Regions from separate parts of the Fictibacillus sp. B-59209 genome, predicted to be linked through region 3. Evidence: riboswitches for the same ligand, from Rfam matches in the RefSeq annotation. Region 3 holds a riboswitch; each other region holds the start of a gene.

Region 1 (6,899 bases), on a different contig from region 3:
TAGGTTGGTGCGGCCAAGGCCTCCCGCTCAGGAAAAATAAAACCGATCAAGGAAGCAAACAAGAAAAGTCTTAGCCATTTTTTCATGGTGAGTTCTTCAACTCCTTTCCTGAATCATATCCTTAGTTTGGTTGGGAAAAGAAATTTCATATTATATAAATGATGGAAATATCATGGATTGGAGTTTTCCCGCCAGTTATGTTAAAGTTTCTAATGTATCTCTACCTTTTAAAGCACAAGATTTTTTTGTGCAGGACGATGAATTGGAGTGAGGATTTTGGCTAAGAAAGAAGAGCACATCCGTAAACCGGAATGGCTAAAAATAAAGCTGAACACAAACGACAACTATAAAGGCCTCAAAAAAATGATGCGCGAAAAGAAGCTACATACCGTTTGTGAAGAAGCGCGTTGCCCGAACATCCATGAGTGCTGGGCAGTAAGAAAAACGGCAACCTTCATGATTCTTGGTGACGTGTGTACCCGTGCCTGCCGTTTTTGTGCAGTAAAGACGGGATTGCCGACAGAACTGGATCTGCAGGAGCCGGAACGCGTAGCGGAATCTGTTGAACAAATGGGATTGAAGCATGTGGTCATTACCGCTGTTGCCCGTGACGATCTGAAAGATGGAGGTGCAGCTGTTTTTGCGGAAACCGTTAGAGCGATTCGCAAGCGCAATCCGTTCTGTTCCATTGAAGTTCTTCCTTCCGATATGATGGGCGTTCAAGAAAACCTGGAAACTTTAATGGATGCCAAGCCTGATATCATGAACCACAATATTGAGACGGTAAGACGCTTGACACCAAGAGTCAGAGCCCGTGCGACGTATGAGCGCACACTTGAGTTCCTGCGCCGTGCAAAAGAAATGAACGAAAACATTCCTACAAAATCGAGCATTATGATCGGCCTCGGGGAAACAATGGAAGAAATCATTGAAACTTTTGATGACCTTCGTGCCAACAATGTCGATATCGTTACCGTTGGACAATATTTACAGCCGACAAAGAAACATTTAAAAGTTCAAAAATATTATCATCCAGACGAATTTGCGGAGCTTCGCAAAATTGCTCTTAGCAAAGGATTCAAGCATTGTGAAGCAGGCCCGCTTGTCCGTTCCTCTTACCATGCAGATGAACAGGTAAATGCTGCCAACAAAGCGGTTCAAAGCAACTAATTAGAAAAAGGGGCTGTCCTGAAAGTCAAAAATTGACCTTCAGGCAGCTCCTTTTTGGCTTGAAAAATCTTCAATGAAAAGTTGATTGAAGTGGAAGATGCGAGACTCCTCGAAAATGAACTTCACATTTTCTTCGTGCGATATAACGCTGCCGAAGCTTTCCTTGTCCTGCGGGACTAGCGTGACAGGTGAGACTCCCGCAGGTGCTTGCACCAAGAGGCTCACCGCACGCCACGCGGAAAGCGAGCAGCATGAAGCGGAAATCAACAGCTTCCAGACTTCTTGGCCAGCCTTTTTTTATTTATTCATCGGGCTGTTCATTTCACCTTTCATTTCCCCGTTCTGATTCTCGCCATCGCTTACTTTGTATCCTTGCGGAGATTTTTTCATCTGTGCAACCAATCGGTCGATGATGCCCTCGGCGTTTTCAGTATCATAGTTGATGGAGCGGTACTGCTCGAGTTTGCCGATCATGCCTTTTTTATCTGAAACGTAGACATGGTAGTAGCGGGGGACGACGGAAAAAGCTGTTTTTTTAACATTATCCGCCATGGCCATCCGATTTTTGCTGGTTGTTTCGTAAGCCATGAGGACTTCTTCATCTGTAACCAAAACAGCCATATCTTTAATGTTCGGCAGGCGTACAGCCATGTCAGTAATCATGTCAGCCAGTTTTTGGCGATCCATTTTCGGTATTTGATTGGCAGAGAGGGGCTTTCTGTTCTCTCCCTTATATTCATGTCGCACATAGCCGAAGTCCCCGTATCTTCTGTCGGTTCCCATCGTATTATTATCATTTTTGTAATTTTTGTAGCTGGTGTTGGAAAATTTATAACCGCTTGTTGTTTCTTTTCTCGTGTCATCATCCGAGCAGGCAGCGGTAAACAGGGTAAAGGATAGGATCATTAATGCAGCAATTTTCTTGTTCATGTGATTCACCTCCTTATCCTTAGGTTGACCACAATAAAAAACTTTTTACAAAGAAATTGTTGGCTGTATTTTTATGGGACATGGTAAAATATAAAAGTGAGGTGAGTTCATGATTTGTATTGGTGAGCATTGCTACGAACTGATAGAGAATAATAAAGAGGCCTTTGATGAGGAACTGCTCAAATCAAGGTACAGCGAAATTTTACATAAATATGATTATCTTGTCGGTGATATCGGCTATGAACAGCTCAGGCTGCGCGGCTTTTTCGAAGACGGACATGATAAAGCGACATATGACACGAAGATCAGTACGCTTCCGGAATACATTTATGAGTATTGTAACTTTGGCTGTCCTTATTTTGTGCTAAAGAAAATAACCCCCTGATCAACAAGGGGTTATTTATCCTGCCTTATTTATAATTTTGGTATGGTTCTTCTGTATCTTCTCCAGGATCATCATGCGTCGGATGGGCACCGGGATATTGGCGTTCCATGCCGGCGTGAAGATTTTTATATTCATAGTTGAAGGCGCTGTAATACCGCTGATTTTCTTCCCAGGGAGTAGATTTTCCAAGCTTTGCATTAATTGGAGATCCGTATGGTCCTTCAGGCAAGTCTTCAGGCAGAACATAGCGCCTGCGGGTTTCCACATTAGAGAAATCCGTATAGGTTTTTTTATCCTTGTTATACAAAATAACCATTCCCTTCAGGCAGGTTAAGGATAGAAGGCATCTATCCTTTTTTAAACTGCCCATGAAATGGCTTTTTTTGTGTGGGTAATTTTCCCGCAAAACTATAGTGTTTCGTATAGGAACTCCCGAAGCTCCTGTGCATCTTCCTCATTAAGCTGGAAAACATGCTCCAAGTATCCCTCTTCTTCAAGGTCATCTTCTCCTATGATGGAAAAACGGCTTCCCTGCAGATCGAGAATCAGGCTCTTGCCGTAATGTCTTCCTGTTTTTACAATGGCGAGGTCAAATCGGGTATTCGTTCCCATAAAACTTACGAAGCGTGTCTCGGATTTCTCGGTATCGTCATACAGAAAAAAGCGTTCTTCTGCCACATTCAGTCCTCCTTGCCGCAAGGGCTTTCCTTCTTTCTTCCCCATGATAGCAGACAAGCCGGTATAAGAAAATAGGAGGCTCCTTCCGTAATTCTCCTTGAATTTTGTGATAAACTAATAAGGACTATGCAGAATGACAAGGCAGGGTGATACATATGTATTTTGTTGACAGAAAAAAAATTGAACACCATTTAGTATATCTGGGATCATTGCATCAGCAGGCAAAGAAACTGGCCGGCAAGGAAGGCGATGTAGAAAAGCTGGCTCTTGAACGAGCGGCTCACGTTATCATCGAAAGTATGATCGATGTGGGTAATTCGATGATCGATGGCTTCATAATGAGGGATCCGGGCAGTTATGAAGACATATTGGATATCCTTGAGGATGAAAAAGTGATCACCGCGCAAAATGCGAAAGGATTGAAAAAGGTCGTATCACTGCGCAAAATGCTGGTCCAGCAATTTGCGAGTGTCAGCCATTCTGAAATTTCCGAGGTCCTTTTGGAGAATTCTGGATCGATCGAAAGTTTCCCTGCCGATGTGAGACGCTATATTGAACAAGAATTGGGGCCTGTTTCTGCATTTTTGCCTGAAGAGGAGCAGAAGTAAAAGCTGCTATCCCTATTTCTAAACATTTTTGTTTAGAATGTACTTTTGCTAGAAAATGCTGTAAGATAGGGGTAAGGAAGGTGATTGTTAATGGCTATGGCTAATAACACCTCTACCCGTTCTGAAATCATTCATATGCTTAAGCGATATAGAAAATTGACGGTTACTGAAATGGCCAGCCGCCTTGGGATTACCGAGATGGCTGTCAGGCGCCACTTAAATACATTAGAGAGAGACAGGCTCGTTGAAACCACCCTGGTCCGCCAGGCCATGGGACGGCCGCTGAATGTGTATCAGCTCTCCGAAGCTGCGGATGAACAATTTCCGCGCAACTATTCGGGGCTGACCGTTGAATTTATGAGAGACATTCAGGAGATTGCCGGTGAGAAAGCTGTGCATGAATTGTTTGTCCGCCGGGAAAACCGCTTAAATGATAAGTATAAGAAACGGATGGAGAATAAGAGCTTTGAGCAAAAGGTGGCCGAACTCGCCGACATTCAAAACGAAGCCGGCTATATGGTCGAGTGGGAAAAAACAGAAGACGGCCAGTATGAATTAAAAGAATTCAACTGCCCGATTGCCAAAGTAGCAAATGAATATCAGAATGCCTGCTCATGTGAGCTTTCTTTATTCCAGAGAATGCTCGGTACAGACCATGTGGAACGCACAGAATGTCTTGCTAAAGGCGGCTCGTATTGCAAATATTTGATTTCCGAAGAGAAAAACGCATAAACCCTACTGGCTGATCCGCCAATAGGGTTTATTTTTTTGTTGGATTTTTACGATCATCCGCCCTCTATTCTTTCCTTCTGTTGTCGTAAGAAGGACGTCAGGTAGAGCTCTTCGAGGGTGATCTCTTTTTCCATCGTCTCGCTGGCCACACTTTTTCTCTTACTGGAGCAGGGCAGAAGACCGATATGGTATTGCTGACTGCAGCAGAAAATAAAAAATGCAAAGTTTCGAACATCGGCCAGGGGGAGCGTGCCAAAAACTTTGCCACTTCCTTATCGTGAAAAAAAGGGTTGACTTCAACATTAAAGTTCAGTATTATTCAAAATAACTTAATATTCAGATGTATCTTATCCAGAGAGGTGGAGGGACTGACCCGATGAAACCCGGCAACCAGCAGAAATGCATGGTGCTAATTTCAGCAGAACACGCAAATGTTCTGAAAGATGAGAGCCGACGGTGAAAACTGCGACCTCTTCTTTTAGAAGAGGTCTTTTTGATTGTCCAGCTTCAGTGCCCAATGCTGAAAACGAACTTGAGTTTTCAGCTAAGGTCCTTGATAGATGAAAAGTAAGACTTTCTTTTCATCCTTAGTCATCTTCGTTCTTCTCCCTCAACACAAAAAACGTGTTGCTTGAGAAGAACTCAAGCGCTTCTCGGACCTTAGCAGGGCACTTCAGCTTTTCTTGTTGGCTAACATTTTACTCAGATCCTTGCCTCTGTTTAAACCACTACATTTTAGAAGGAGAGATTGAACATGAGTGAAGAAAGAGAATATGGTTTTGAGACGGTTTCATTGCACGAGGGACAGAAAGTAGATCCGACAACAGGCGCGAGAGCGGTTCCTATTTACCAGACAACGTCTTATCAATTCAACAGTACGGAGCACGCAGCCAACCTTTTTGGTTTAAAAGAGTTTGGGAACATTTACAGCCGAATCATGAATCCGACACAGGATGCGTTTGAACAGACGATTGCAAAGCTAGAAGGCGGTGTTGGAGCGCTGGCGGTTGCATCCGGCCAGGCGGCGATTACGTATTCCATTTTAAACATAGCGGGAGCAGGTGACGAAATTGTAGCGTCTGGCTCTCTATATGGCGGAACGTATAACTTGTTTGCGAATACACTTCCGAAGCTCGGAATCAATTTTAAATTTGCAGAAGTGGATAACCTTCAATCCTTCCGTGATGCCATTACTGAAAAGACAAAAGCGGTTTACATCGAGACGATCGGGAATCCGAAAATTGACGTGGCAGATATCTCAGCCATTGCAGAAATTGCTCATGAAGCAGGGGTTCCGCTTATCGTAGACAATACGTTTGCAACACCATATCTTTGCCGTCCGATCGAGTATGGAGCAGACATTGTCGTTCATTCCGCTACAAAATTCATTGGCGGACACGGCACATCGATTGGAGGATTAATTATAGATTCCGGTAAGTTTGATTGGACGAACGGCAAATTCCCAGGACTTACGGAGCCGGATGAAAGCTATAATGGCGTCGTTTATACGGAAGCAGTCGGACCGCTGGCTTATATTATCAAGGCGCGTGTCCAATTGCTCAGAGACCTCGGTTCTTGCGTATCACCGTTTAACTCCTTCCTCTTTATTCAAGGGCTTGAAACGCTGGCCCTGCGTGTAGAACGGCATAGTGAAAATGCCCTGAAGGTGGCGAAATACTTAAAAGAACATCCTGCTGTGGACTGGGTGAACTATCCTGGATTAGAAGATAACAAGTATAATGAGCTGGCGCAGAAATATTTGCCTAAAGGTGCTGGTGCCATCCTCACTTTCGGTGTAAAAGGCGGGGTAGAAGAAGGAAGAAAGCTCATTGAAAGTGTGAAGTTATTCTCTCACTTGGCGAATGTCGGTGATTCTAAATCATTAATCATCCATCCGGCAAGCACTACGCATCAGCAGCTGACAGAGGAAGAGCAGCTTAGAGCAGGAGTATCGCCTGAGATGGTAAGGCTGTCGGTGGGCATTGAAACGATTGATGATATTATCTATGATCTCGAGCAGGCACTAGCGGTCATCAGTCCGGTTCCAAGCGGCCAGTAATTGTTATGTTCAATAAACACCCTTTCTACTATACTTAAGACAAGTATGAAATTTTCAGGTGAATGAATCGAAATTGGAAGGGATGTTTGGTATGGCTGTAAGAAAGCTTGAGCATGTAGGAATTATGGTTGAAAACTTGGAAGAATCCATTTCCTTTTACCGTGACATCATAGGTTTGGATGTGATCAAACGAATGAAACACTCCAAGCCAGGGATCGAACTAGTATTTTTGGGAATGGAAGGGGAGATCCTGGTTGAGCTGGTAGCAGGCCACAATAGACAGCTGGCTGAAGAAGGAAAAGTGAATCATGTGGCGTTTACCGTAGATGATCTCTCG
Region 2 (6,899 bases), on a different contig from region 3:
AGAGCACTGAATCCATTCGGAAACCATCCCGCTGAAACAAAATTTGTGAAGCCTGGAGCTGAGCTGGCGCCTTTCATATCAACCAGACCAAAAATCACCGCTCCGCCAAGTATAATAAATAAAATAATGGCAAGAACCTTTATGCTCGCAAACCAAAATTCTGATTCTCCGAAAGCTTTCGCAGAGAGTGCGTTCAAAGAAAATAATATACCTGCAAAAATTAAGCTCCACATCCAAAGTTCGGAATGAGGGAACCATCTCTGCATTAAAGCTGAAGCTGAGAAAAATTCCAGGGCTACGGTAACCGCCCATCCTAGCCAGTAGAGCCATCCGACGGCAAAACCTGTTCCAGGCCCGATAAATTTAGTCGTATATGTTTGGAAAGAACCGGATACAGGCATAGCAACTGAAAGCTCACCAAGACAGAGCATCGTCAAGTACATGATAAATCCGCCAACGAGATAAGAAATCACCGCGCCTGCCGGACCGGCATCATGAATGGTCATTCCCGAACCGAGAAAGAATCCGGTTCCGATTACACCACCCAGGGAGATCATAAATAAATGCCGTGCTTTCATGCCTCGCTTGAGCCCTTGATCATTTTGATTCGTAATCATCTGTTCACCTCTGTTTTTATGTATGCGTTTTCACTAAGTATTCATAATTTTATCATTTTTTGTCGAAGAAGCCAAAAACAATTTTTTCTAATTTTTTTGATAATTCAAGAGATAGTCATTCAACGCTTTCCCAATAAGCGCCAGGGCTTGTCTTCCTTCTGCTTCACTCGGTAAATTTTTCGTTAGAACCGCTGCAAACAGCTTTTCTCTCTTAAACGTGAAAATGCCTGCGTCGTGCTCTACTCCGTCCAATTCTCCGGTTTTATTCGCGATGGTTATCTTTTCTTCATCCATATAGGCGGGAAGCTTATAGCGAAACTGCTGATTTTGAAGAATATGAAGTATGGTTTGGCTGCTCTTGTCCTTTAACCTGCCTCCCCTGTCAATCTCCTTCAGCTGAAGAATAACATCTCTTGCGGAAGTATAGTTGTTCTTTCCTTGCTTAACAGCTTCGAAATCCATCAGCTTGCGTTGGAGCACTGTCTGACTGCAGCCCAATTCAGCCAGGAGATCATTAATTCTCTCCATGCCTGTTTTTTCAATCATAATGTTGGCTGCCATGTTATCAGAAACAGTGATCATCAACGTGAGAATATCTGCTACAGTAACAGCTGATTCATCAGAAAAAAGCTGGAGAACCCCGGCACCGCCAACCCTTACCTCCTGTTTTAATGAAATACGGGAAGCGAGATCGATTTGACCTGCTTCTGTCTGCCGAAAGGCTTCAATTAAAATGGGTATCTTGATAAGGCTTGCGGCTGGGAATACCTCATCTGCCTGAAACTCAATGTGGCCATCCTCCGTTTCAATCCAGTAAGCATAATCTCCATTTTGGCCGCTAATAATGTCATTTACCCTGTTATTCAGTTCATTTAACTTCATTACGTGCTCCTTTCTAGTACGTGCATTGCATTTTATCTGTATTTTGCAGAGATCGGATCGTATTTCATTGAGATTGGATTGTATTTCTTTGAGATTGGATCGTATTTTCACGAGATCGGCGCGTATTCTTTCAAATCCGATGGCAACTCCTTAAAGATTATTCTCCACCACTACCACTAGGCTTCTTTTTTAGGGCAAAGAACTCCTTCTCGGACAAAGAAAAAGAGCGCTACCATTAAGCGCTCCTTCATTATTTCTGCTGATCGTCCTGTCCTTCGCTTTGACCCATATCATTTTCGTCGTTGTCTTCGTTGAAGTTGATCATATACGCGCAGGCATCTGAGCAGTCACCGAACGCCACAACCGCCCCTACCGATTTGGTATTGGCTGTATGGCTGTTCTGGACGGTACTTCCAATATCGATGTTTCCATTTTGAGTCACACCATTTGTGATGATTTTTCCTATTCTGAAAGAAAAACGCAAATCTGTTCCATCCTTTTCGCTCTTTACCTACAGTGTATGGCTTGAACAAAAAGCTGATTGGACAGACTCCCTCTTTCGGTAAAAACAGGCGGGTGAACGTTAAGGCTGGTTAGTGACTGGAGCGGACGGGTTCGCTACCTGGCCTTGGTCGCTGATATCCGGATCGATGTTGCTGTTCACCATAAATCCAGTTGACGGAGAAAAGTCTCCAAGAGAGATCGTAGAACCAACTGACTTTGTATTGGCTGTATGGCTGTTATGGACGGTCGGGCCGATATCTATGTTACCGTTCATGGTCACACCATTCGTTTTGATATTAAAAATATTAAACAAATATGGCATGAGGTGACCCCCCTTCTTCTTTTATTGCTCCATTTCATTAAGGCTGGTTTGCAACCGAAGTATCTGCATTTCCGTATTCATTTTGATCATTAACATCCGGATCAAAGACCATGTTTTTCATCATGGCTTCTGCTGGTGAATGATCTCCTACAGAACTATTGTCCCCTGTAGATTTTGTATTTGCTGTATGGCTATTATGAAAGGTTGATCCCAGATTCAATGAACTGTTGCTCGCCAGACTATTTATCTTCAGATAGTAAATATTAACCATGCACCCCATTGCTATCTCCACCTTTAAAAGTGTTAGTGTAGTGTATGATAAATGTCCCTTAAAGGTGAAAAACGGGAATCAGGCTATTGCGGCTGCTCCTTTCCACTTTTCCACCATGTCTCCCCGAGCAACAGTACCTTAAGCCTGTGATCTTTCAGTTCTTTTCTTCCCCATTCTTTATGCAAACGCTCCAAGGCTTCAGGCCCTGTATCATCCGCCAGCCTGTAAGCTCCGTAATGCATTGGAATACAGTAGGCTCCCTTTGTTTCCTGAAAAGCTTTCACAGCATCTTCAGGATTAATATGCGATATTTTCATAAACCACTCCGGTTCATAAGACCCTATCGGCATAAGAACGGTATCGAGTTCAAATTGATCTCCAATCTCCTCAAAGCCTCTGAAATACCCGGTATCTCCTGCAAAATAAAGTGTTTCACCTGTCTTCATGTCTTGAATGACCCATCCTCCCCAGTGAGAAGTATTCATATCAAATGCCGTCCTCCTGGTCCAATGCTGAGCAGGGACGAACGTGAGCGACAGCCCCTTTTCAGAAAAGTTATCCCACCAATTAGCTTCGAATACCTTCTCATATCCTTTTTTCTGAAACATTGATTTCAAACCTGCTGGCACGTAAAAGGAAATATCTCCTGTCAGATTTTTAATACTTGGAAAGTCAAGGTGGTCGTAGTGGCCATGGGAGATGAGGACGAGATCGATCTCTGGCAGGTGGCTGATGGGAATTCCGGGATCAGTCAGCCGCTTTTGCAGCCCCATCTTTTTTGCCCAGACAGGATCGGTCAGAATATTGCATCCGCCCATCTGAATGAGAAAAGTAGAATGGCCGATCCATGTGATGGAATGATGCTGCCGGTTTTCTTTTAATCTGCTGATCTCCTTTTTCGGGCTTTGCGGAATCTGCTGAGCTAAATCTTTTTTGTTGCCGCGCCTTTCTCTTCTCCACCGCAGCAAATCTTTAAATGTATGTGTGTTTTGTATCCCGTCAAGGTTGGTATACTTATTCTTCATTATAGGAGTCCCCCTTTGATAAAAACTCAACCATTTTTTTCATTTGAAAAAGCTATTGAAATCTTCCAACAATTATTGTAAGGTATAGAGAATTAATTTTATAGCTATTTGGTTTCTTATCCAGAGAGGTTAAGGGAATGGCCCGTTGACACCTCAGCAACCTTCAGCTCTGCAGCTGAAAAGGTGCTAAGTCCAACAAGTTCGAATCGAACTTGGAAGATAAGAAGAATGACCTCGAACTTTCAAAGTCTTCTTCTTTAAGAAGGCTTTTTTTATTTTATTGGGCCGCTGGAAGATACCGAACTAACAGGAGGACCGCATAATGGGATTATTGAAAGATCTTGAAGACAAAATCTTGATTGCCGATGGGGCAATGGGAACACTTCTCTACTCGTATGGAACGGATTGCTGTTTTGAGCAGCTGAATCTGACGCACCCTGATCAGATTCAGTCCATCCACCAGGCTTACATACAGGCCGGTGCAGATGTCATTCAGACCAATACGTACAGCGCCAACTATATTAAACTGCAAAGATATGGATTGGAGGAGCAAGTCAAAGAGCTGAATAGTGCGGCTGTAAGACTTGCAAAAAAAGCAGCTGCCAATGAAGCGTATGTACTGGGAACCATCGGAGGAATCCGTGGAACGGGCCCAAGCTCACTTACGATTGAAGAAATAAAGAGAAGCTTTAGGGAACAGCTCTACTGTCTTCTGTTGGAAGGAGTGGATGGCCTTCTTCTTGAGACCTTTTACGATTTGGAAGAATTGGAAACCGTTCTTGAAATTGCACGCAGCCAGACCAGCATTCCGATCATCTCGCAGATTTCTTTGCAGGAAGTCGGTATTCTAAACGACAGAACACCCATCAATACAGCGATTAGACGCCTTGAAGATTTAGGAGCGGATGTCGTAGGGCTGAATTGCCGTCTTGGGCCCTTTCATATGATCAAGACACTTGAGGAAGTGGAAATTCCCAAGCATGCCTATCTTTCCTCTTATCCGAATGCAAGTCTTCCTTCCTATGTGGACGGAAAATTTCAGTATGAAGGAGATGCGGAGTATTTCAAGAACAGTGCTTCACTTTTCAGAAACCAAGGCATCCGCCTGCTCGGAGGCTGCTGCGGAACAACTCCTGCTCATATTGAGGCTTTCGCTGAAGAGCTTCATGGACTGAAGCCTGTTACCGAAAAGGAAGTCAGACAGCGCCCAGAGCCTATTGCCGTTGTTGAAACGAGGCAGAAACCTGGGATTTCCCTGCCTGATATTCTAAAAGAAAGGCGATCGGTCATCGTTGAGCTTGATCCTCCCCGCAAGCTTGATACCTCCCGTTTTTTTGAAGGAGCAAAGGCATTGAAAGAAGCCGGGGCAGATGCCATTACGCTTGCAGACAACTCGTTGGCATCACCAAGAATCTGCAATACCTCCCTATCTTCTTTGGCTAAGGCACGGACTGGAGTCCAGCCGATCGTTCATCTCGCTTGCCGAGACCGGAATATTATCGGTCTGCAGTCTCATCTCATGGGGCTGCATACACTCGGACTTCACGATATTTTGGCAATTACCGGGGATCCGGCAAAGGTAGGCGATTTTCCGGGAGCTTCAAGCGTCTATGATGTTACCTCCATAGAACTGATCAAAATGATCAAACAGTTTAACGAAGGGGTTTCACTTTCCGGAAAAGACTTGGGACAAAAAACGCAATTTACCGTCGGTGCCGCCTTTAATCCAAATGTGAAGTCACTGGAAAGAGCGGTTCAGAGGGCAGAGAAAAAAATAGAAAGCGGCGCCGACTACTTTATCAGCCAGCCGGTGTACTCTGAAGAGAAACTGCTGGAGTTCCACGAAGCTGTAAAAGATCTGCCGGTTCCTTTCTACGTTGGGATTATGCCGCTCACCTCAAGCCGCAATGCTGATTTTCTTCATTATGAGGTGCCGGGCATCAAACTGACAGACGATGTGCGTGACCGTATGGCGAAGTTTAAAGACGACCCAGTTTCCGCAGCAAGGGAAGGCCTTGCCATCTCAAAATCTCTGATAGATGCCGCTTCTGAACTGTTTAATGGCCTCTATCTGATCACTCCATTCATGCGATATGAATTGACGGCTGAACTGACGGAGTATGCCTACGAAATTGACCGCAAAAAAACAAGGAGGATTCAGAATGTCTAATCAAACCCTTCAACAACAGCTTAAGAATAAAATACTGATCATGGACGGGGCAATGGGCACCATCCTCCAGCAAGCCAATCTGACTGCCGAAGACTTTGGCGGAGAAGACCTGGACGGCTGCAATGAAAACCTGAACTTTACCCGTCCTGATGTAATTCTGGATGTCCATTTGCAATATTTAGAAGCAGGTGCTGATATCGTTGAAACCAATACGTTCGGGGCCACTGATATTGTGCTCGACGAATACGGCCTCGGCTATAAAGCATATGAAACGAACAAAATAGCAGCAGAGATCGCGCGGGAAGCTGCCGATAAGGTCTCCACTCCTGATTGGCCCCGCTTCGTTGCCGGATCAATGGGACCAACAACAAAAACGTTGAGCGTTACAGGAGGCGCAACATTTGAAGGGCTGACCTCTTCCTATGAAGAACAGGCAAAAGGCCTTCTGGACGGCGGGGTTGATTTGCTTCTCCTCGAGACCAGCCAGGATATGCTCAATGTTAAAGCAGGTTTTATCGGCATTAAACGGGCGTTTAAATCAGTCGGAAAGGAAGTCCCGCTCATGGTGTCAGGCACGATTGAGCCGATGGGTACGACACTGGCCGGCCAATCGATTGAAGCCTTTTACATCTCGCTTGAGCACATGAAACCTTTGGCTGTAGGGCTCAACTGTGCAACGGGGCCGGAATTTATGACCGACCACATCCGCTCCTTATCCGCACTGTCTCTTTCAGCGGTAAGCTGTTATCCGAATGCCGGCCTCCCGGATGAAGACGGGAACTATCATGAAACACCAGAAACTCTCGCAAAGAAAATCAGCGCCTTTGCCGCAGAAGGCTGGCTCAACATCGCCGGCGGCTGCTGCGGCACGACACCAGACCATATAAGGGCCATCGCAGAAGCGTTAAAACCGCTGAAGCCGCGTACTGTCCCAGAAAGCCATTCCCATGCCGTGTCGGGGATTGAGCCGCTGATCTATGATGATCCATCCATGCGCCCATTGATGGTCGGCGAACGTACCAATGTTATCGGTTCACGAAAATTTAAGCGGCTGATCGCCGAAGGCAAGTTTGAAGAAGCGGCAGAGATCGCCCGCGCGCAAGTTAAG
Region 3 (6,899 bases):
GCCGTTTTATCTTGCTGGAATTTCATCAATTATCACGTTTTTTCTCGTTCTTTTCGTATTGAAGGAATCACTGCCTAAAGAGCTGCGGACGAATGGACCGTCTGAACCTGGATCGAGATGGAAAGCTTTTACGGGAGCCGTATCCATTCTGTTCGTGCTTCAACTGTTCATTTCCCTTTCGTTATCAGGACTTGAAGCGACTTTCGCTTATTTTGCTGCAAAAAAAGCTGGACTTGATACCAATCACCTTGGCTACATATTTATGATCATGGGGTTTGCAGGTGCTCTTGTTCAAGGAGGACTTGTCGGCAGACTGACCAAAAAATTCGGCGAAGGAAAAGTCATCCAGGCAGGCATTGTTATTTCTGCTGTCGGGTTTGGTTTGATCCTTCTAGTTCATAACTTTACGACGGCGGCCATCTATCTTTCTATTTTCGGGATTGGCAATGGTGTAATCCGCCCTAGTGTCTCTGCACTTTTAACAAAAACCTCAACATCAGGGCATGGCAGTGTAACCGGACTGCTCTCTTCCTTTGATTCGCTTGGACGGATCATCGGGCCTCCGCTTGGCGGCTGGCTGTTTTCTGTTGCAGCGGGACTTCCGTATATCTCAGGAATCATATTGTCCGTCATCGCCCTCGTCCTTTATCAGCTTTATAGTGTGCGGGCAAAAGCCTCAATATCCGCGGCATAAGAAGCATAAAAGAATAGAAAAAGCGACAAGGAGAATTCTCCCTGTCGCTTTTTTTTGATTTTTTGGCGTGCCATTTTGGCGTGCCAGGCACAGCAATTACACAAGTGTCAAAAGGCGGTGCCTGGCACCGTACATGTAATGGTAAGCGTTTTATTTTCCTTTCTGAATAAAACCTACTACACTGAAGCTATATACTTTCGTTTATATAATAGGAGGGTCACAATGTCTGTTTATGAGTATCGAGCAAAGACGATCACGGGGGAAGAAAAATCTCTCAGGGACTACGAGGGCAAGGTGTTAATCATTGCCAACACAGCGAGTAAATGCGGTTTCACTCCTCAATTTAAGGAACTTCAGGCACTTTACGACCAGTACAAGGAACAAGGTCTTGAGATCCTTGGTTTCCCTTGTAACCAGTTTGCAGGCCAGGAACCTGGGAGTGAAGAAGAAATTCAGGAGTTTTGCGAATTGAATTATGGAGTGAAATTCCCCATGTTCGCAAAGGTTGATGTAAAAGGAGACAACATTCATCCTCTCTTTGCTTTCCTGACAAAAGAAGCGCCCGGCATTTTAGGCTCAAAGGTGGTCAAATGGAATTTCACAAAGTTTCTTGTTGATCGAAATGGAAACGTTGTATCCCGCCATTCTCCTCAGACATCACCCAAAGATATGAAAAAAGAAATTGAATCGCAGCTTGCACAGCAATAAACAGATTTTCCATAAAACGCACGCCCTGGAATACGGTCCAGAGCGTCTTTTTTTCTTTGCTCCAGGATTTAGGCTTGCCATCAAGGCATTCGTCCAGACCGAGTGGCTGATCCTTCATATACTGTATCGAGGATGTTGGAATAGTATTTTGAAGGAGGAATTTAATATGTATGCAAACGCACCGATTAATGTACCGATGAATGCTCCGCTAAACGTTCCTGTTGCAGCTTCTTACGGGTACGGTTATGGCGGCGGATGTCACGGATATGGCGGTTACGGCGGCTACGGCGGCTACGGTTACGGCGGCGGAAGAGGATTTGCGATTATTATCGTATTGTTTATCCTCTTGATCATCATCGGCTGTTCGTGCGGGATTGGCCATCTCGGTGGATGTGAATCCAGCAGCAGCTGCTAATTTTATTGCAGAACAAAAAGATCCAGGCGGAGGCGCCTGGATCTTTTTGTTGGGTTTTGGTTTTGGTGCCTGGCACCGTAATTACACACTTGTGTAATTGTGGTGCCTGGCACCAACCATTTTAGCAGCTTCTATTCTTCATTCTTCGTCTCTGTTGATCACCATTCCATCAACATGACGTTTGCTCAAGAGCCGGTCTTTTTTTCGGTTTTCCTTGGTTTCAAAAACAATATCCATATCATATCCCTCAGGATACAGCTCGGTTCTTGAAATATGGAGGGTGAGGCGAAGCTTATGGATCTTCACCTTTTCTCCTTGGACAATCACTTCGTATTCTCCTCTTTTATCTTCTTCCGAACAGATGATGCCCGCCGTTTTTAAACTGGATACATACACCCGATCCCCCACTTCGAATGTCCGGGCTTCCGGTTTTTCTTCCGTTTTCTTTTCTGCTTCTCGTTTCCTGCGGTTTCTCCCTTCTTCTGCTTCTCTTCTTTTCCTTAACATTTGCGTTTGTGCTTCTACATGCAGTAAATCGAACAAAGTGCTCTCTTTCTTTTCTGAAACCTCTTTGCTCGTTATTTGTTTTGCCCTTGTGATCAGCTTTTGTTCGAGACCCAGCTTCCAAGCGATGGAAAAGGCCTGGCTTTCACCAGCTTCCCCAATCTTCAGCTCATAAAGCGGCTTTAGAGATTCGAGGTCAAAAGCCATCGATGCGTTCTCAAATCCTGGAGTAAGATAAGCAAAATCTTTAATCTCACTGTAATGGGTCGTGGCTAGAATGGAAGCGCCTCTCTCAAACAATTCTTCAAGAATGGCTACAGCCAGCCCCATTCCCTCAGCAGGATCGGTTCCTGCACCAAGTTCATCGAGGATTACAAGCGTATCAGGACCGGCCTTCTGAAGGATGGAGATAATGTTCGTCATATGCGCCGAAAATGTGCTCAGCGACTGTTCAATGTTCTGATGGTCACCGATATCTGTCAGCACCTCTGAATAGATTCCAAACTCGCTCCCCTCTCCAGCAGGAATATGAAGCCCCGACTGAACCATCAGCGTCAGCAGTCCTGCCGTTTTTATGGCTACCGTCTTTCCGCCGGTATTCGGACCCGTAATAACGAGTGCTCCATAGTTTTCACCGAGCCGGAAATTCAAAGGAACAGCATGGCTTCCGAGCAGCGGATGCCTTCCTTCATGGATAATGGTCCGTTTTTCACGATTAAGTGAAACCTCCCTGCCATCAAGGGCGATGCTGTATTTGGCTTTGGCAAAAATAAAATCATAATGAAGCATCCCTTCAATATTAACTGAGATCTCATGTTTGCAGCCTGCAACCAGACCTGTTAATCTGCCCAGCACCCTTGCTGTTTCGATATCTTCCTCTGCCTGCAGAAGCTGAAGCTCATCCTGCAGCTTGCGGACATCTTTCGGTTCTATAAAAACGGTGGATCCGCTGGAAGAGGAATCAATGATCTGCCCATCCATGCTCCGTTTAAATTTACTTTTTACAGGGATGGCATACCTTCCGTCTCTCACCGAAATCATTGGTTCCTGAAGCATATCCCGATAGGCCGGTGATTTTAGAATATGATCCAGCTTCGCTTTGATTTTTTCCTCACAGGCCAGCATCCTCTTTCTTACTTTTTCAAGCGGCTTGCTGGCTCCGTCATCCACTCTTCCGTTACGGATACAGCGCTGAATTTCAGATTTGAGGTCTTTCAGTTCAAACAGGGAGTATGCATAAGCAGACACAGTTGGTGCAAGAAATTCTTTGTCCTTCATATACCGCTGCAAGCGCTCTACGTTTTCTGCAAGCCCGCAAATAAGCTGCAGCTGTTCAGGGCTTAAGAGAAGGCCTTTATCTGGAATCGTCATCACATGGTCGATCCCGTTCAAGTTCGCAATAGGAACGCTTGAAGACTTTCTAAGAATTGCTGCCGCTTCCGTCGTCTCTCTTAGCCAATTCTTAATGATTGTGATCTGTCCAGAGGGCATTAGCTCTAAAATTTTTCTTTTTGTACTCTCGTTTAATCCATACGCAGATAATGTTTCTGTAATTTTATTAAATTCGAGCATGTTAATTGTATGGGTGTTCAAAGGTAGTTGCCTCCTCATATTTTTTCGAATAACTAATCTATAAAACAGTTCCCCCTTTCCCGGGAACAGGGCCAGATCATGCAATAAAAAAAGGCAGAAATGGACCGCCGCCATTTCTGCCTGTTATCAATTTTCGTGTGGAAGGATACGCCTCTCCATACAGCTGTCCCCTGACTTATGGAAGCTGTAAAAAGCATAAAAAAATACGCCCAAAGAGCGCGGCATCGTTCGTTGCACAAAATACGTACACGAAAATGATAATGTTGTATGCTGACCGCTGTTCTTAACTATTGGTGGCCGCAAAAAGACATCTAGAATACAACCGCTTCAAGCACGGCCTTTTTGCTCCAACTATCCAATTCGCTTAGTTAAGAACGTGAACGCTCATCCACACAACTCCCTTCCTTTTGTTACTTCCATCATATGTAAAACCCTTTCCTTTGTCAACATGATGGGTAAAAAAATCCGCAGAGAGCCGACTCTCCACGGATATTCCTGTCTTCTATTCTGCCACCGGCACCTTTTCTTTCTCTGCCCCCTTGCCGCTTTTTGACAGACGGACCGGATAGATGCTGTTCACTGGAATAAACTCATCCTCCTCTTCTAGAGGGAGCGGTCCTTCATAAAGCAGGGCAGCAAGGGAAGTATGCTGAAAACGAAGAGAAGTCCGGTCTAAAATGATTCCATGCCTTTCAATTGCTGAAACCCTTTCCTTTGTAAAATCAATTTTTTCACCGACGAGAAGGTAGGTATTCACCTCTTGTTCTTGTTTCTTAGGGCAGAGTTCCGATACAGCCGGTTTGTTTCTATATACTTCCCTAGTTTCATAGATCGATAATAAGTCTTCCACAATGGCACTTGCTGTTGCTTCTGCACCAGCTCCCGGCCCTTGCAAGGTCAAACAGCCGAGAAGGTCTGTCTGAATACGGACGGCATTGTCCACGCCTTCCACACCATACAGCGGATGATCGCTATCCACAAATACAGGCTGTACCTGGAGATCAAGTCTATCGTTTAAAAGAACGAGATGCTTCAGCCGAAGCCCCAGCTGCTCAGCCAGTTGAATCTCCTCAAGAAGCACATTTCCAATCCCCTCCACCTGCACTTCTTCCCAGGATGGCTGCACGCCATAAATCCATTTGCTCAACACCATCGCTTTGTAAAATGCGTCCAAGCCTTCGATGTCATTTGTTGGATCCGGCTCTGCATATCCTTTTTTCTGGGCCAGTTCCAGCGCTTCTTCAAACGAGGAACCTGTCGTTCTCATGTACGAAAGAATGAAGTTGGACGTTCCATTTAAAATGGCTTCTACATGCTGTATCCGATTGATTCTTAAAAGCTCCCTCAATGTTCTCAAAATCGGTATTCCTCCGCCTACGCTCGCTTCATAGACAAAACGGACACCCTTTGCGGCAGCACGCTCTGTTAATTCTTCTCCATGCCGGGCAATCAAATCTTTATTCGCAGAAATCACATGGCATCCCGCTTCAAGTGATTGTATGATGTAAGACCGTGCAGGCTCGATTCCGCCAATCGCCTCAATGACCACATCAGGCACTTCTTCCCCGATCGCCTTCTCGAATTCGGACGTCAACGGTACCCCCTTTACGAAAGGCCTTGCTTTGGAAGAATCCTTAATCAAAATACTGGACAGCTTCAGACGATGACCCAGCAATTCTTCTAAAGCACCTTTTCTATCCATGATGGATGTATATACGCCGGATCCTACAGTCCCCAGCCCCAGCAGTGCTATTTTTAATTCTTTCAACATAATCACTCCTTCTGCAAAAGTAAATTTTTTATTAGTGGATGAATGGTATCTGTATGATGGCAAAAGAAAAAACCTCTTTCTAAAGAAGAGGTCTGCAGTCCGGCCTCCTCTTATCATCCAGGGTTCTTTCCTGCAGGTAGTAGCACCTTTTCAAGTAGAATACTTGAAGGTTGCCGGGCTTCATCGGGCCTTTCCCTCCGCCGCTCTGGATAAGAGTATTATCATGAGATTGAAACATGTTATGTAGCACTTTATTTTTTTAGTACAAAAAACCCCCTTATCACGAAGATAAGAGAGCTGTATGGTTCCGATCCGTCTCTTATCTCCCAAAGTTTTACCTTTGAAGGATTTAGCACCTTTTCAAGTAGAATACTTGAAGGTTGCCGGGCTTCATTGGGCCTTTCCCTCCGCCGCTCTTGATAAGCTTCATTAAATTAGTCTTACTCTATCACGGCAGACAGGAGAGCGTCAACCATTATTCAGATATTTCTGGAATCATTGCAGATTATTTTTGGTATGATAGAAACACATAAATAAAAGGGGTGGAAGGTTTGGGCAAGAAAATCGTATTCACCGGGGGAGGTTCCACCGGGCACGTTTCTGTTAACCTGGCTCTGATTCCTTTGTTCTTAAAAGAAGGCTGGGAAGTCAGCTATATCGGTTCAAAAGGAGGAATTGAACGGCAACTGACAGAAACCATCGAAGGCGTCCGCTATTACAGCATATCTACTGGTAAACTAAGGCGCTATTTTGACTGGAACAATTTTAAAGATCCGTTCCGTGTCATGCAAGGAGCATTTGAAGCATTTCGGCTCATCAAGACCATAAAACCAGACGTGGTCTTTTCAAAGGGTGGTTTCGTCTCCGTTCCCGTAATCCTCGGCAGCCGGATGAACAAGGTGCCAATTGTGACCCATGAATCCGATCTTAGTCCAGGGCTTGCAAACCGTCTTTCACTCCCCTTCGCTAACAAAGTGTGTACAACGTTCCCCGAAACCACTGATCATCTTCCAAGGGAAAAAACGGTATACGCGGGTGCTGTTATCCGTAAGGAGCTGCATGAAGGGATCGCAGTCAAGGGGAGAGCTTTCTGTGGTTTGACTCCTGGTAAACCGATCATCTTGATCATGGGAGGAAGTCTCGGATCAAAAAAAATAAATGAGGCCGTAAGATTAAGCCTTGACGCTCTGCTTCCCCGCTTTCAAATCATTCAT

The links. A riboswitch is a leader RNA that binds a small molecule or an ion and turns the genes downstream of it on or off. The one in region 3 is predicted to bind S-adenosylmethionine.
Region 1: linked by a shared signal. The riboswitch ahead of P4361_RS02855 (homocysteine synthase) and the one ahead of P4361_RS16915 (homoserine dehydrogenase) in region 3 are both predicted to bind S-adenosylmethionine.
Region 2: linked by a shared signal. The riboswitch ahead of P4361_RS12400 (bifunctional homocysteine S-methyltransferase/methylenetetrahydrofolate reductase) and the one ahead of P4361_RS16915 (homoserine dehydrogenase) in region 3 are both predicted to bind S-adenosylmethionine.

The regions. Positions count from the first base shown of each region.
Region 1 is NZ_JARMMC010000005.1:101,536-108,434, forward strand. It holds gene P4361_RS02815 (M23 family metallopeptidase) at 1-86, opposite strand, end outside; gene lipA (lipoyl synthase) at 277-1,170, shown strand; gene P4361_RS02825 (YhcN/YlaJ family sporulation lipoprotein) at 1,468-2,100, opposite strand; gene P4361_RS02830 (YutD family protein) at 2,210-2,485, shown strand; gene P4361_RS02835 (hypothetical protein) at 2,511-2,801, opposite strand; gene P4361_RS02840 (DUF3055 domain-containing protein) at 2,894-3,163, opposite strand; gene P4361_RS02845 (DUF86 domain-containing protein) at 3,319-3,771, shown strand; gene P4361_RS02850 (helix-turn-helix transcriptional regulator) at 3,862-4,503, shown strand; SAM riboswitch class I at 4,848-4,953, shown strand; gene P4361_RS02855 (homocysteine synthase) at 5,258-6,562, shown strand; gene P4361_RS02860 (VOC family protein) at 6,654-6,899, shown strand, end outside.
Region 2 is NZ_JARMMC010000017.1:26,963-33,861, reverse strand. It holds gene P4361_RS12430 (amino acid permease) at 1-617, opposite strand, end outside; gene P4361_RS12425 (serine hydrolase) at 705-1,499, opposite strand; gene P4361_RS12420 (spore germination protein) at 1,750-1,983, opposite strand; gene P4361_RS12415 (spore germination protein) at 2,083-2,325, opposite strand; gene P4361_RS12410 (spore germination protein) at 2,363-2,605, opposite strand; gene P4361_RS12405 (MBL fold metallo-hydrolase) at 2,680-3,621, opposite strand; SAM riboswitch class I at 3,735-3,847, shown strand; gene P4361_RS12400 (bifunctional homocysteine S-methyltransferase/methylenetetrahydrofolate reductase) at 3,944-5,791, shown strand; gene metH (methionine synthase) at 5,784-6,899, shown strand, end outside.
Region 3 is NZ_JARMMC010000020.1:92,478-99,376, forward strand. It holds gene P4361_RS16895 (MFS transporter) at 1-694, shown strand, start outside; gene P4361_RS16900 (glutathione peroxidase) at 917-1,402, shown strand; gene yjcZ (sporulation protein YjcZ) at 1,599-1,817, shown strand; gene P4361_RS16910 (endonuclease MutS2) at 1,956-3,914, opposite strand; gene P4361_RS16915 (homoserine dehydrogenase) at 4,417-5,685, opposite strand; SAM riboswitch class I at 5,793-5,901, opposite strand; SAM riboswitch class I at 6,002-6,111, opposite strand; gene P4361_RS16920 (undecaprenyldiphospho-muramoylpentapeptide beta-N-acetylglucosaminyltransferase) at 6,237-6,899, shown strand, end outside.